Regions from separate parts of the Thalassotalea piscium genome, predicted to be linked through region 3. Evidence: predicted binding sites of a transcription regulator. Region 3 holds the regulator's gene; each other region holds the start of a gene.
What was found. Region 3 encodes sigma-54, which starts transcription at its own class of promoters, with help from an activator protein. Its sites were predicted from a motif close to GTTGGCACGNNNNTNGNNT; they were not measured.
Positions count from the first base shown of each region.

Region 1: a site for sigma-54 is predicted at 2,060-2,078, ahead of QUD79_RS12090 (DUF2884 family protein). Genes of this name have one in related genera too.
Region 2: a site for sigma-54 is predicted at 2,376-2,394, ahead of QUD79_RS15245 (PEP-CTERM sorting domain-containing protein). Genes of this name have one in related genera too.

Region 1 covers NZ_AP027362.1:2,749,203-2,753,468, forward strand. Annotated here, with positions in the region: gene QUD79_RS12080 (hypothetical protein) at 33-224, opposite strand; gene QUD79_RS12085 (tRNA-uridine aminocarboxypropyltransferase) at 320-1,057, opposite strand; gene QUD79_RS12090 (DUF2884 family protein) at 1,193-1,990, opposite strand; gene QUD79_RS12095 (cold-shock protein) at 2,338-2,547, opposite strand; gene QUD79_RS12100 (RNA methyltransferase) at 2,759-3,271, opposite strand; gene QUD79_RS12105 (peptidylprolyl isomerase) at 3,510-4,266, shown strand, end outside.
Region 2 covers NZ_AP027362.1:3,422,909-3,427,174, reverse strand. Annotated here, with positions in the region: gene QUD79_RS15255 (tetratricopeptide repeat protein) at 1-814, opposite strand, end outside; gene QUD79_RS15250 (hypothetical protein) at 815-1,162, opposite strand; gene QUD79_RS15245 (PEP-CTERM sorting domain-containing protein) at 1,234-2,313, opposite strand; gene QUD79_RS15240 (hypothetical protein) at 2,649-3,095, shown strand; gene QUD79_RS15235 (S41 family peptidase) at 3,171-4,193, shown strand.
Region 3 covers NZ_AP027362.1:589,909-594,174, forward strand. Annotated here, with positions in the region: gene rapZ (RNase adapter RapZ) at 1-22, opposite strand, end outside; gene ptsN (PTS IIA-like nitrogen regulatory protein PtsN) at 95-547, opposite strand; gene hpf (ribosome hibernation promoting factor) at 580-867, opposite strand; gene QUD79_RS02520 (RNA polymerase factor sigma-54) at 896-2,404, opposite strand; gene lptB (LPS export ABC transporter ATP-binding protein) at 2,474-3,199, opposite strand; gene lptA (lipopolysaccharide transport periplasmic protein LptA) at 3,209-3,688, opposite strand; gene lptC (LPS export ABC transporter periplasmic protein LptC) at 3,705-4,266, opposite strand, start outside.

The DNA.
Region 1 (4,266 bases), 1.7 Mb from region 3:
GTAATGATTCAAACTGGCTGCTGCTTTAACTATCAAAAAGCTTCGCAAGCGAGCAATAGTGAATATTTATTATTATTGCTCGCTCTAATTCTCGCCATTACTGTACTTATACCAGTTTCATTAATTAAGTGATCTATTTTATACGCAGTGAAAACAGTCAAATACAAGGCATTTATTTTCATAACTAGTTGTTCAGGGCAATAATGCTCCTGCATTACCCACATAAGCTACATCCTTGTAGCGATAATTATAAAATAAATAACGCAGTAGTTGACTGTTTTAGCCAGTAGAAATGTTCACATAATTAGTGAGATTGGTATTACTTAACCGTTAGTAATGACAAGTATTTTTCTAATGCTTGTGGGTCACCATAGTTAGTACGACATACACTCTTTTGGTATTGATAAGTAAAGAGGTTAAACCAAGCAGTTAAACGTTGTGAAGTATCATGCTCACCAGCAAGGGCTAAAATATGCGCGGCTACTTCAGCCGTTGCTAATTGGTTTGGATTGATCGCTTTTCTAATTTGATATTGAGACGTTTTATCTTCAATCGCTAACGTATTCAAATCAATCGATAATACCGGCAAGTGACTTAAATAAGGACTTTTACGAAACATTTTTTTAGCTTCACGCCAGCTACCATCAAGCATTATAAATAAGGGTTTTTTATCACTAGTCAACACTGGCACATTATTAATAATTTGTAGGCTTGGCGTTGCATATTCTTGTGGAAATATCACAAAAGGCTGCCATTTTTTGTCGTTTAATATGGCTAATAATGACGACTCAACTTCAGTTCTAGACCATAAAAACGCAAAGCAATTGGGAATAACATCTGCAATTAACCTACCCGTATTACTCGGTTTTAATACCTCAGTGTCGTACATTAGTAACAAAAAACCTGCTTGGCAATCGGTTTGCTCGCGCCACTGGCAAATACAATTGGTTGAGGCTAAACGACAAATTTCACAACGTTCAACACGAAAACCTCTGGCTTTAAATGGTTTAGTAGAAATTTCTTTTCGTTTTAAATAGAGTTGATGAACTGAATGCATTAGAAGCTTAACTGAGAAAAAGTCAGCTATGATTATACAACAATTCTACTTTAGCCGGCTATTTAAAAACTTACAGGTATAAAAAAGGGCATAGTTTTATGCCCAAAAGAGAAAATATAAATTAAGTAACCTGAGTTATGTCGCGCTTTTAGCTTTCTCGTTTACCGTAATAAAGTTTGTTTTCGATAACGCTTTAATACTCGACTTTAGCTGCTCTTCAATAGTATCAATGTCAATAATTGAACCACACAATGCATCGGCACTTTGCTCTATACGTTTGCCACGAGATTCCATTTCATACTCAATGGTTTCACCAAATTTTTCCATACGCGTTTCAAATGCACCTTCATTACCACCAGAAAACAGTAACTCTTGTCCAATAGCAACAAGCAAAGCTCCCATTGAATTCTGAATTGTTTTCTCGAGTAATACTTCTATGCGTTGTTCAAACTCTTCACCAAAAAACTCATCACCATCAAAACCATCTTCGTCAAACTTAATCGGTGAATTACCATCAAACTTCATTTGAATGTCAGAACGAATTTTACCTAACTCTGTTGTTAGCTCTTGGCCTAAGTTATTGCCTTCACCTAATAATTCATTAAGCGCCAAGTTTACACCATCAACAGCAAGGTCTAACGCATCTTCAGCAATGGTTTTCACTTGTGGAACAACTGCCCTAATATTTTCAGCGTATTGTGTTATTAGTGCTTGTTGGTCGCCGTTTAACGAAACGATTTCACCATCAATATAAAGCTGATTATTAGTGATTTTGTATAATGGTTTTTTATTTTTTGTAAATTCTAAGCTATCAACTGTAATGTTAATACCACCATCTAATTCAACATCGCATGAATCAGTTGAGTAAGACGAATTATGAGCAAGAGCAGAGGTTGATGCCAGTATAATTGAAGCCGCTAACAATGTTTTCATCTGAGTACCTTATTTATTTTAATAACTAAGCTATTTGTAATCATTTAAATAGCTGAACTAGCCATATACTATCAATTGTTGTACCAACTTATAAAGTACAACCTTTTCAATAGGTTGGAGATAACAAGAAAAAACAACAAGTATAACTAACAATTATTTTAGTTTAAATTACGAAAATATAGTGATTTTAGCCATCAGCTAGATACAGAAATAGTAAACAGTAATTTTGTGCGGGGTGTATAGTCTATCGTTGAGTTGAGTTGATATGTTTATTTTGGGCATTAAAAAAGGGTAAGAACTAATCTTACCCTTTCGTATTTTAACTTACTATAAATAGCGTATTAAAATTATAAAGCGACGATATTTTCCGCTTGAGGACCTTTTTGGCCTTGAGTTACTGTGAACTCAACTTTTTGACCTTCTGCTAACGTTTTGAAACCGTCACCAGAAATTGCACTGAAATGTGCGAAAACGTCAGGACCAGATTCTTGCTCGATGAAGCCAAAACCTTTAGATTCGTTAAACCATTTTACTGTACCAGTAGTTTTATCAGACATAATATTTATCCTAAAAAATTAAAAATTGTTACTTTACAAAATTGCAAAGCGGTAGTGCAGGAAGTGTTACTATGACTTATTAAACGGGACGAGCTACTACAAATAACGCGGTACGGTGTATATAAATATAGGTCTTACTTTCTAGCTAAGGGCATTCTAACCACTATTAATTTAGAGTCAAGCTATTTCGCCTAAACAGTTTTCAATGTATCTATTTTTGATTAACTTTAACGGTATTGTTTGTGTCTCGACTCGATTTAATTAACAAGTCTCCGCAAGGGTAATTATCAGACTTTGCTAAACGATCGTATAACACTACATTAACGGTTGCTGCCAAGTTCATACAGCCAACAGTAGGTATGTAGACTACATGATCTGCCTTATTTATAACCTCTTGACTAATTGTGCTATCTTCAGCGCCAAAAACGTAGATAGCATTTTCAGGGTGATTAAACTCTGGCAAGGCTGTTGCACCTTCGACTAACTCTACACAAACCAGTTTTGCGCTATTTAAGGGAATCGATAAGATACTTGATACTGCTGTTAATGGAATATGTAGATTGGCATTTTTAGTATCAGTATTATACTTAGCAGCTCGTTCGTAACGCTGACCAGTATAATAAATTTCATTAGCTTGGTAGCATCCTGCTGCCCTTATCACAGCACCAACATTAGTTGGGCTTTTAGGGTTGGTTAACGCAATTTTCACACTTGGTTTTGTCATGTTTTGTTTGATCTTAGTTGCTTGTATCTGTTTATTTTCTTTTTTTATTTAGCGTTATACAAGCATAACCTTTGAGTAACGTTATTTTAATTGAGTTTATCTACAAAAAATTTCGAGCCTTAACGCTTAAGGAATAATATCGTAACTGAATATCGAATAAGCATATCTACTTGGCTTTTATTCGATAATACGTATACTAACGCGCTTTAATTTAATTAAATTTAATTGTAGTAATATTATGATCCAGTCTATTAATAAAACATTTAGTTCACTTGCGTTAGCCGTAGTTATGTTTAGTGGTACAGTTCAAGCTTCTATTGTTGAGTTCAATACCTCACATGGCAGTTTCAAAGTGAATTTACATGACAAAACCACCCCACTAACTGTTGCTAACTTTTTACAATATATTACTAGCGAGCGTTACAACAACACTATTATACACCGCTCAGAAACCAATTTTGTTGTACAAGGTGGAGGGTTTGCCTTTAATGATGCACTACCATTAAAAGGAATTGAAACATTTACTTCAGTAAAAAATGAACCTGTTTATTCAAATGTTCGTGGCACTATTGCCATGGCAAAGCAAGCCAACAACCCTAATAGTGCTACCAGCCAATGGTTTGTCAGTTTAAATGACAACAGTGCAAACTTAGATGTGCAAAATAGTGGTTTTACCGTTTTTGGTGAAGTTATCGAAGATGGAATGGAGGTATTCGATGCTATTGCGAGTTTGCCTCGTTGCAATCAAACCCCAACTGAAAGTGGCTTTAAAATAGATAATGTTCCTGTAAACAATAATGAAGCGACTAGCTGTGAAACACCTGGCGCTGATAATTTTGTCACTATCTATAACGTAACAGTATTAAATGATGACGATAATACTGACAACACCTTAAATTCAGTTAAAAACACCTTAATCAACAAGTCACCAGAGCCTGAAAAAGAATCAGATAGCAGCGGTGGTAACATGTTTTGGCTATTATTATTAACACCTC
Region 2 (4,266 bases), 1.1 Mb from region 3:
AATCCTTTAAACTAGCGTAATAAAAAACAGATAATAGTGAGTAGTTAGTCGCGTTATCACTTTCTTTTTTAGGTACAGCGTATTGCTTAAATTTGTCTTTGGCTAATGAAAGTTTATTAGCCTTTAGAAGTAACTCAATCTCAATTAATTTTATATTCTTAGTAATTATATCGGCACTAGTAGCAAGCTTTTCTCTATTATTGTCAATAAAATCTAATCCTGCTGTAATATTGTTGTTTTCAACTAACAAGGTTAAATATTGTAAATGGTATTCGTAAAGCGATTTTTTATTATAACTCAGCTTTACTAATTGACTTATATAATGGAACTGCATGCTTTGATTTAATGACTTTTCTTCAATCCAAGCCAAATAGCGTAAAGCTAATTCATTATTGGGTGACAATGATAACGACTGAGTTAACCACAACTTTGCATTTTTGATGTCTTCAATAAGTAAGTAGCTAACCCCTAACTTTGCCATGATATCTGGCGATTGCTTCGACGACAACACGCGTTGAAATGCATTTATAGCTTGAGGGATTTTTTTTTCTTCCAGTAATATATTACCTGAAATATCTAATGCAGTAATATCATAAGGATTTTGAGTTAATAAATAGGCGAGAGCTTTTTTAGCTTCATCTAATTCACCGTTTTGCATTAAAAACATAACATTTTGATATTGTTGGCCGTACTGCTGATTACTCATCGAAAAAATATAGTGAGTGTTAGCTAACTCTGTTTCTGAATGAGTAATTATGGAAGCGAAAATACTGGTTGGTATAAGTGCTAATAATATCAAAAATGCTTTAAACATTTATTTCTCCAAGCTGAATTCGTAATTTAATTCAGCATTTTTCGTTGTTGAATTAAACCACATTAAACAATAAACCTGCTTATTAATTAGGTCTTTAACCAAATTTTCGCTTGATGAGCTTTTAGGTAAATCGACCAAATAAGTCATACCGTTATCATCATGGTAATGCAAATTAAAATCAAGCGGCTCGCTGGATTTATAGCGATAGTTTATTACTGTTTCAGTATCAAGGAAAAAGCACTCTTCGTGAGGCGAATCGGCAGGTACATCAACATTTATTTGTTCAAATGCTGGTGTGTTTAATGATACTAAAAGAGCAAGAAGTGTAATTTTAATAGAGTTTTTCATAAAATAAAGCCCTATCGAAGATGATAGGGCTCCTATAATTAATTAGTTAAAAATTAATATAAATAAATGACTTATTTAGCTTTTCTTGTGCGCATTAATAATGCTGTTGCTAGGCCGAACAATAAAATTGTTGAAGGCTCTGGTACTGAAGTCGTTGGTGCATTAGTTAAATTAAAAGTAATTGAACCAAACCCATTTAACGCACCATCGCTTGCGCCAATATTCGCAATATATTGACCAACATTTAATCCAGTGGTGTCAAATGAAAACGCCTGCGTTAAGGTGTCAAAGGTAAAGTTAGACATATTGATGCCAGCGCCAATTAATGACTGAACAAACCAATTCAGTGTGTTACCTTCAGGATCTGCACCAACAAGTGTACCGCTCAATGTATCACCTACTAAACCATCAATAACCATATCAACAATGTTAGGTGCTAAGTTTGATGCTGATGTAACTACGTCAAATACCCAATCAAATTGAGTAAAACTGCCATCAGCTGCTTTTATATTGCCACTAAACGCATAGTCTGCACCATCATTAGAGGTATTTTGACCATATGTTGAAGTAGATGCTGCTGGAATATGCATTGCGCCTGTTACAGGGTCTACTGTAAAACCAGGAGGTTGTGTATTAATGAATGTGTTTAATGCTTGGTCATAAGTTAAGCCAACACCCACAGCATTTAAGTTTTGGTTATAATCAGTACCTGCAACGACTTCATTTGAAACAGAAGCAAAGTCAAATAATATCGGGGCATTTGCTGTAGAGCCATCCCAATAAATAGCGCCCTCTACATCAAAGTCATTTTCAGCAAAGTTAATACCGCCACCAACACGACAACAAGATGTATAATTGTAAGTATATAAACCAGCACCGGGTAGCTGAAGTGTGCCAGTTGTTGTAGCAACATCGAAACGTGCGTCAGATGTGTTTATTGTGCCGTTAGTGTAAATGTTTCCAGCGCTAGAGCTGTAGGTGTACGATGAGTCCGCAGTGCCTTTACGCCAGAATGATGTTTGAGAAATTGTTAATAACCCGTTAGCATCCACTGAAGCATTGGCAGCACCACCACGAAAATGTGATGCATTGGCTACGCTTGAAGCTAAAGCGATGCCAAATATTAATAATAATGTGAGTTGTTTTTTCATTAGTTAGATTCCTAGTTTCTACTTTTTAATTATCTACGCTTTAATTAATTTCATTTAAAGCAAAGCGCGTTTCTTGCCAAAATAATACATGTAAGCTGATAAAGCAAAAAGCATTCCAATATTTAATTTCTAATATTATCAACTGTTTGCGTGGGGTTGTTAGAGTTGTTGTAAATAAAGTGTAAAATAAACTGACACTAGTGGTCGTGCAGTTGTACTGCTTGTTTTATTTAATTCTTTTTGCATAGTATAATTTTAATTATTTTTGAATACTTCAATTTTAATTAATCATTAACAAATGTAGAATGTGGATCAATTTATTAAGTTTTATGCTCTTGTTAAAAAAGTTATTTTATTTTGCGGTTTCTATAGTAATTATTTTATTGCTAGCGTTGTCGATCTCATCAAATCAAATAAACACCTCATTTATTGGGCTAGAAATTAATATAAAAAGCGCTACTGTTCAATCATTAACCCATGCATCAACTCACGTATTAAATGATATTTCAGTCATAAACATTATTGACTCAGCTTTGAGTGTTGGCGCAATTACTGGCGTTAATCAAGCCGCTAACTTTAATCATTCTGTGCAATTGCTTATAGAGTATTTATTTATAGCCTTACTTACTCTATTTATTGTGGTGGTAAATTATCGACATTTTAAGTTGGCAATAGCCCTTCCTCCTTGGTATTTACTCCTAAAGCACCATTCGCGGCTATCTATTTCTGGTTGGAAAATCACTAATCTGCAGTACCAATTTAAATTAACGTATCCTCATTAATTCTATTATTTATTGTATTTACGTCTGCTGACATTTCCTCAGTAGAGTTATTTGTTTAATTGATAGGAACCAGTAATGAAAATTATTAGTATAGCGATAATAGCAGTGCTTATTTTAAGTAGTGTTACTAAAAGAACTTACGCATTTGATACCGTTAAACTTCTGCCAGATTTTGTAGAACAGCACATAAGAGAAAGCATTTTTGGCGTTATTAATATTTTAGAACAAGGATATATATACCCTGAGAGGTCTAAATTAATAGCGGAGAAACTAAAGCATAAGCTCGCCTCTAATGGGTTTGATCAAATAGATGACTTAGATAAATTTGTTACTTATTTAAGTGTATTTATGCGTGAAGTAAGCGGTGACGGTTATTTGAATGTGGTCAAAACTCAGCCTTATATTGACGGAGGCCAAGCACTTACGAGTAACGCTAACCAATTGAACTTACAGTACGTAGAAAACTTTGGCTTTGAACATATAGAAATACTGTCAGGGAATATAGGGTATTTGAAGTTAAAGCACTTCTACCAACATCCAAATGCAGAATTACAAGCAGCGCGTGCTTTTAACTATCTATCTGGGACAGATGCAATAATTATTGATTTGCGTGATGTAGAGGGTAATTCGATATCTCTTGCGCAGTATTTGATGAGTTACTTTGTCGAGCATAAGACCATATTGAGTAACGTTATGTACGATCGACAAAAAAAGACCAAAACGTTAACTGCGATAGAGTTAGCTTCTAATGCTTTAGGCGCTAAGACTTCGGGTAATAGACACTTTAAAGATAATTACCCAATATATATTCTTACATCAGCTTTTGTTTCTGGTACAGGAGAATTTTTTAGTTACACACTAAAACATTTAGATAAAGCCGTTATTGTAGGTGAGCAAACCATGGGCGTTGCACTTATATCTAAACAACAGAAGGTTAATGAATTTATTAGCATCAGTATGCCAATTGCTATTCCTATACATCCTAAAACTAACACAAATTGGGAAAGACATGGCGTGATCCCTGACTTTACGGTTGAAGCAGAGCATAGCTTTGACCTTGCTTATAAGTTAGCTAAAGAGTATTTACAAGTATTATAAGCACTTTGGTTATTACTTTACATTAAAGTGAATGGTTATAAATGGCTAGACCAAGAAATATCTTGATCTAGTT
Region 3 (4,266 bases):
CACTCACAATGGTTAATTTCATTTTTCAGCCTTATTTGGCAAAATGTGTAGCCAATAATAGTGTTTATCTATCAATGGCTATAGTGTTAAAAAATTAACTGGCTTGTTTAATTAAATCAAACATTTCTTGCGCAGTAGTACTCTTTCGAATTTGTTTGCAAAGCTGTTTGTCGGTAAACAGCTCTGCGATATTTTGTAATGTCACTAAATGTTCTTCGCATTGTTGCTCAGGAACAAATAATGCAATAAAAATATCAACAGGTCTATTATCTATCGCGTCGAACTCTATCGGTTGTTCACTAGTGGCAACTATTGCGACAGTTTTGTTTGAATTAGTTAATCGGCCGTGAGGAATGGCTATACCATTACCTATCCCTGTTGAACCCATTTTTTCTCGTGCCATCAAACTTGTTAATAATTCATAAGTTGATGAGTCGTTAAGTTCGTTAGAAGCTGCATCACAGATAACTTCTAGTATTCGCTTTTTACTTGTGGCTTGAACTGCACATAAAGTGCAGTTCAAGCTAAGTAGTTCAAGTAACTTCATGATACCGGTTTACTTAGCTATATTTTATAGCGTTAATGTTGAGTTATTTTGCCTTTATATTTTAATATTTGGCGATCTAGTTTATCGACGAGTCGATCTATTGAAGTATACATATCCGCGTTATCGGCTTTAGCATGTACTTCTGTTCCGCTAAGGTTAACGGTTGCCTCCGCTATTTGACTATTCTTTTCTACTGTTAACACCACGTAAACATTATGAATTTGATCAAAATGTCTTTCTAATTTTGCGAATTTTGTATTTACGCTTTCACGTAATGCCTCGGTAATTTCAACATGATGACCTGTAAGATTAATTTGCATAACATTCAATCCTTATTGTTGCGTTTACTTAAAGTAAACTTTTACGTTGATTAGAAGGGGGAATAGATAAAGACTCTCGGTATTTTGCAATTGTTCTTCGTGCAACATTAATACCCTGCTCTGCGAGTAGTTCAGCCATTTTGCTGTCACTTAGCGGTTTAGCTGGTATTTCTGCAGCCACAAGTTTTTTAATCAATGCTCTAATTGCAGTTGATGAGCACTCGCCACCGTTTTCGGTACTTACATGGCTAGAGAAGAAAAACTTAAGTTCAAATATGCCTCGAGGAGTGTGCATATATTTTTGTGTTGTTACGCGAGAAATTGTAGATTCATGCATATCTACAGCTTCTGCAACATCGTTTAGCACCATGGGGCGCATCGCTTCAGGTCCATGTTCAAAAAAGCCTTGCTGGCGCTGCACGATACAGTTAGACACTTTTAATAACGTGTCGTTGCGGCTCTCTAAACTTTTAATAAACCATTTGGCTTCTTGCAAGTTTGATCTAATAAATTGGCTATCAGTTGAGGACTTCATAGAGCGTGCCATTGAGGCATATTGCTGGTTTACTGACAATTTAGGCGCAGTATCAGGATTGAGCTCAACAACCCAACGACCATTTTTTTTCTCAACGGAAACATCAGGAATAACGTATTGGTCTTCACCTTTAATGACACTGTCACCGGGGCGAGGATCTAATGTTTGAATTAAGCGGATAACCTCACGGAGCTGATCTTCTTTTAAGCGAGTTTTACGCATTAATTGTCGATAATCACGACTACCAAGTAAATCGATATGCTCGCGTAATACTAATTTGCTTTCTTCTAGCCAGGGTGTTGATTTGTCAAATTGATTAAGCTGAATAATTAAACAATCAGAAATGCTACGTGCACCTACACCTATAGGGTCGAACATATTAATCCGTTTAATAACGGCTTCTACTTCATCTAGCTCTAGATCGTCAGCGCCTACACTTTCTAATATTTCTTCAGCTGAAACAGTTAAATAGCCAGCGTCATCAATAGCATCTATGATCGCTGTGGCAATCGCGCGGTCTGTATCAGAGAAGGGAGTTAAGTCCATTTGCCAACGCAGGTGGTCTTGAATTGAATCGACAGTTTCGCCCTGATATGTGTAATCTTCGCTCGCAACACCTACGCCTGTATTTGATACACCGGCACTAAAACTTTCATCCCATGTTGTGTCTATATTTAATTCTTCAGGGATCTCGTTTTTGTCCATTGCCTCAGTAGTGGATATTTCGTCTATCGTTGGTGTAGAGTCTTCACTGCCATCATTATTATCAGTCGTACTTGTTTCAGTTGTAGAGGCAGAAAAAGCATCATCGAAATTATCTGTACTACTTTCCTGATCTGAATTTGAAGATTCATCAACTTCTAATAATGGATTACTGTCTAACGCTTCTTGTATTTCTTGTTGAAGATCCAAGGTCGACAGTTGCAACAATCTTATTGCTTGTTGCAACTGTGGAGTCATTGTAAGTTGTTGTCCAATTCGGAGCTGCAGACTAGGGCGCATCGAAATACTTATGTTCCTTTAATTATTAATAACGTTTATCGCATTAACTAATACTATAGTTTGAATATACTATAGCGTGAATTGCTCACCAAGGTATACATCTCTTACTGTTTGGTTGGCCAGTATTTGATTTGAATCCCCTTCTGCGATCAATTCGCCATGACTTACAATATAAGCGTGTTCACATACATCTAAAGTTTCACGTACATTATGGTCTGTAATTAATATACCAATGCCTCGTTGTTTTAAGTGTAGAATAATTTTTTTAATGTCTCCTACTGAAATAGGGTCAACGCCTGCAAAAGGCTCATCAAGTAAAATAAACTTAGGATCAGCAGCCAAGGCACGGGCAATTTCTACACGACGCCGCTCGCCACCTGAAAGACTCATACCTAAATTGTCTTTTATGTGGTTAATATTGAACTCTTCTAATAAATGTTCAAGCTTTTCTTGACGTTCAATCTCAGAAAGTTCTTTTCGTGTTTGTAAAATGGCCATTATATTGTCGTGTACAGTGAGTTTTCGAAAGATTGAGGCCTCTTGAGGTAAATAACCAATACCTTTTCGTGCGCGTTCGTGCATAGGGAGTAAGGTGATATCTTCATCGTTGAGTATTATACTGCCACTATCATTAGGCACTAACCCTACAATCATGTAAAACGATGTTGTTTTACCTGCGCCATTTGGTCCAAGTAAACCGACAATTTGCCCTTCTTGAACCTGCAAGCTTACATTTTTTACTACTTTACGGCCTTTATAAGCTTTCGCTAAGCTTGTGGCACAAAGAGTTGATATTTCCATAAGTTAATTTTTATCCAACGCTTTGGGTTGTAATACAGTTTTTACTCGATTATTTTCATCACTATCCGCATCGCTATCGGCACTGACTTGTTCCGTGACAAAATTGTAAGTAATTATACTGCCACTGACTTTGCTTCCTTCTTGGCGCAATTCTGCGTTACCAGAAATTACTACGATATTTTGGCTAGGCTGATATTTAATTTCATTAGCTTGTAAGTATATGGGCGTACCGTCATCAAGCTTTTGAGAAAAGGTTGCAGGATTGCCTTTGGCTATATATGTTTTTTCGTCGGTTTCGGTGTCAGTGATCACCTGTACTAAATCAGCTTTGATCCGTAACGTGCCTTGAGTGATCACAACATTATCGATATAGCTAAATATTTTATTTTTTAAATCAGCAGCCTGTCGAGAAGCATCGATATTAATTTCTTTTTTTAAGTCTAATTTGTCAGCATAACTTGTCGAAACTAATGCTGAGCTCATGCCTACTATAATAAGGCTAGTTTTTAATACTTTTAAAAATGGTTTGTACATGTTCAGTCAACGTCATTTGTTTTGTATTTAAGTCTACAATTAGTCCTGAACCATATATGGTGAAGTCTTTCCCTTCAATCATAATAGTTTGCTCAGAACTAATAATATTAGTATTAAGATCTAACTCTAAATACCGACCATGAATTTCTTGTATTAAGCTTGATTGATCTGTTGCCGTTAATGTTACGCGATTTTGTAGCCGTACGCGATTATTACTATATAGAGTCCCTTCATTAGCTTTTAGTTTCCAAGGTGTTTCACTATTTTTTGTAAAAAGGGTGTACTGTGGAAATTCAAAGTGGGTTACAGATAAGTTTGCGTAATGCTCCATACGCTGCGCATCGATAATATATGTTAGCTCACCTTGAGCATTATATATGTCACTATTTAAGGTCTCAGCAATAAAGTCTGGTGTCATTTCATTAGTGATCACTTGTTCTGTTTTTGTTTTTGACTGAAGCCAGTCAACAACGCCATACGCAGCTAATGCTAGAATAAAAAAACAGATGGCGAAGCCGGTTAACCGT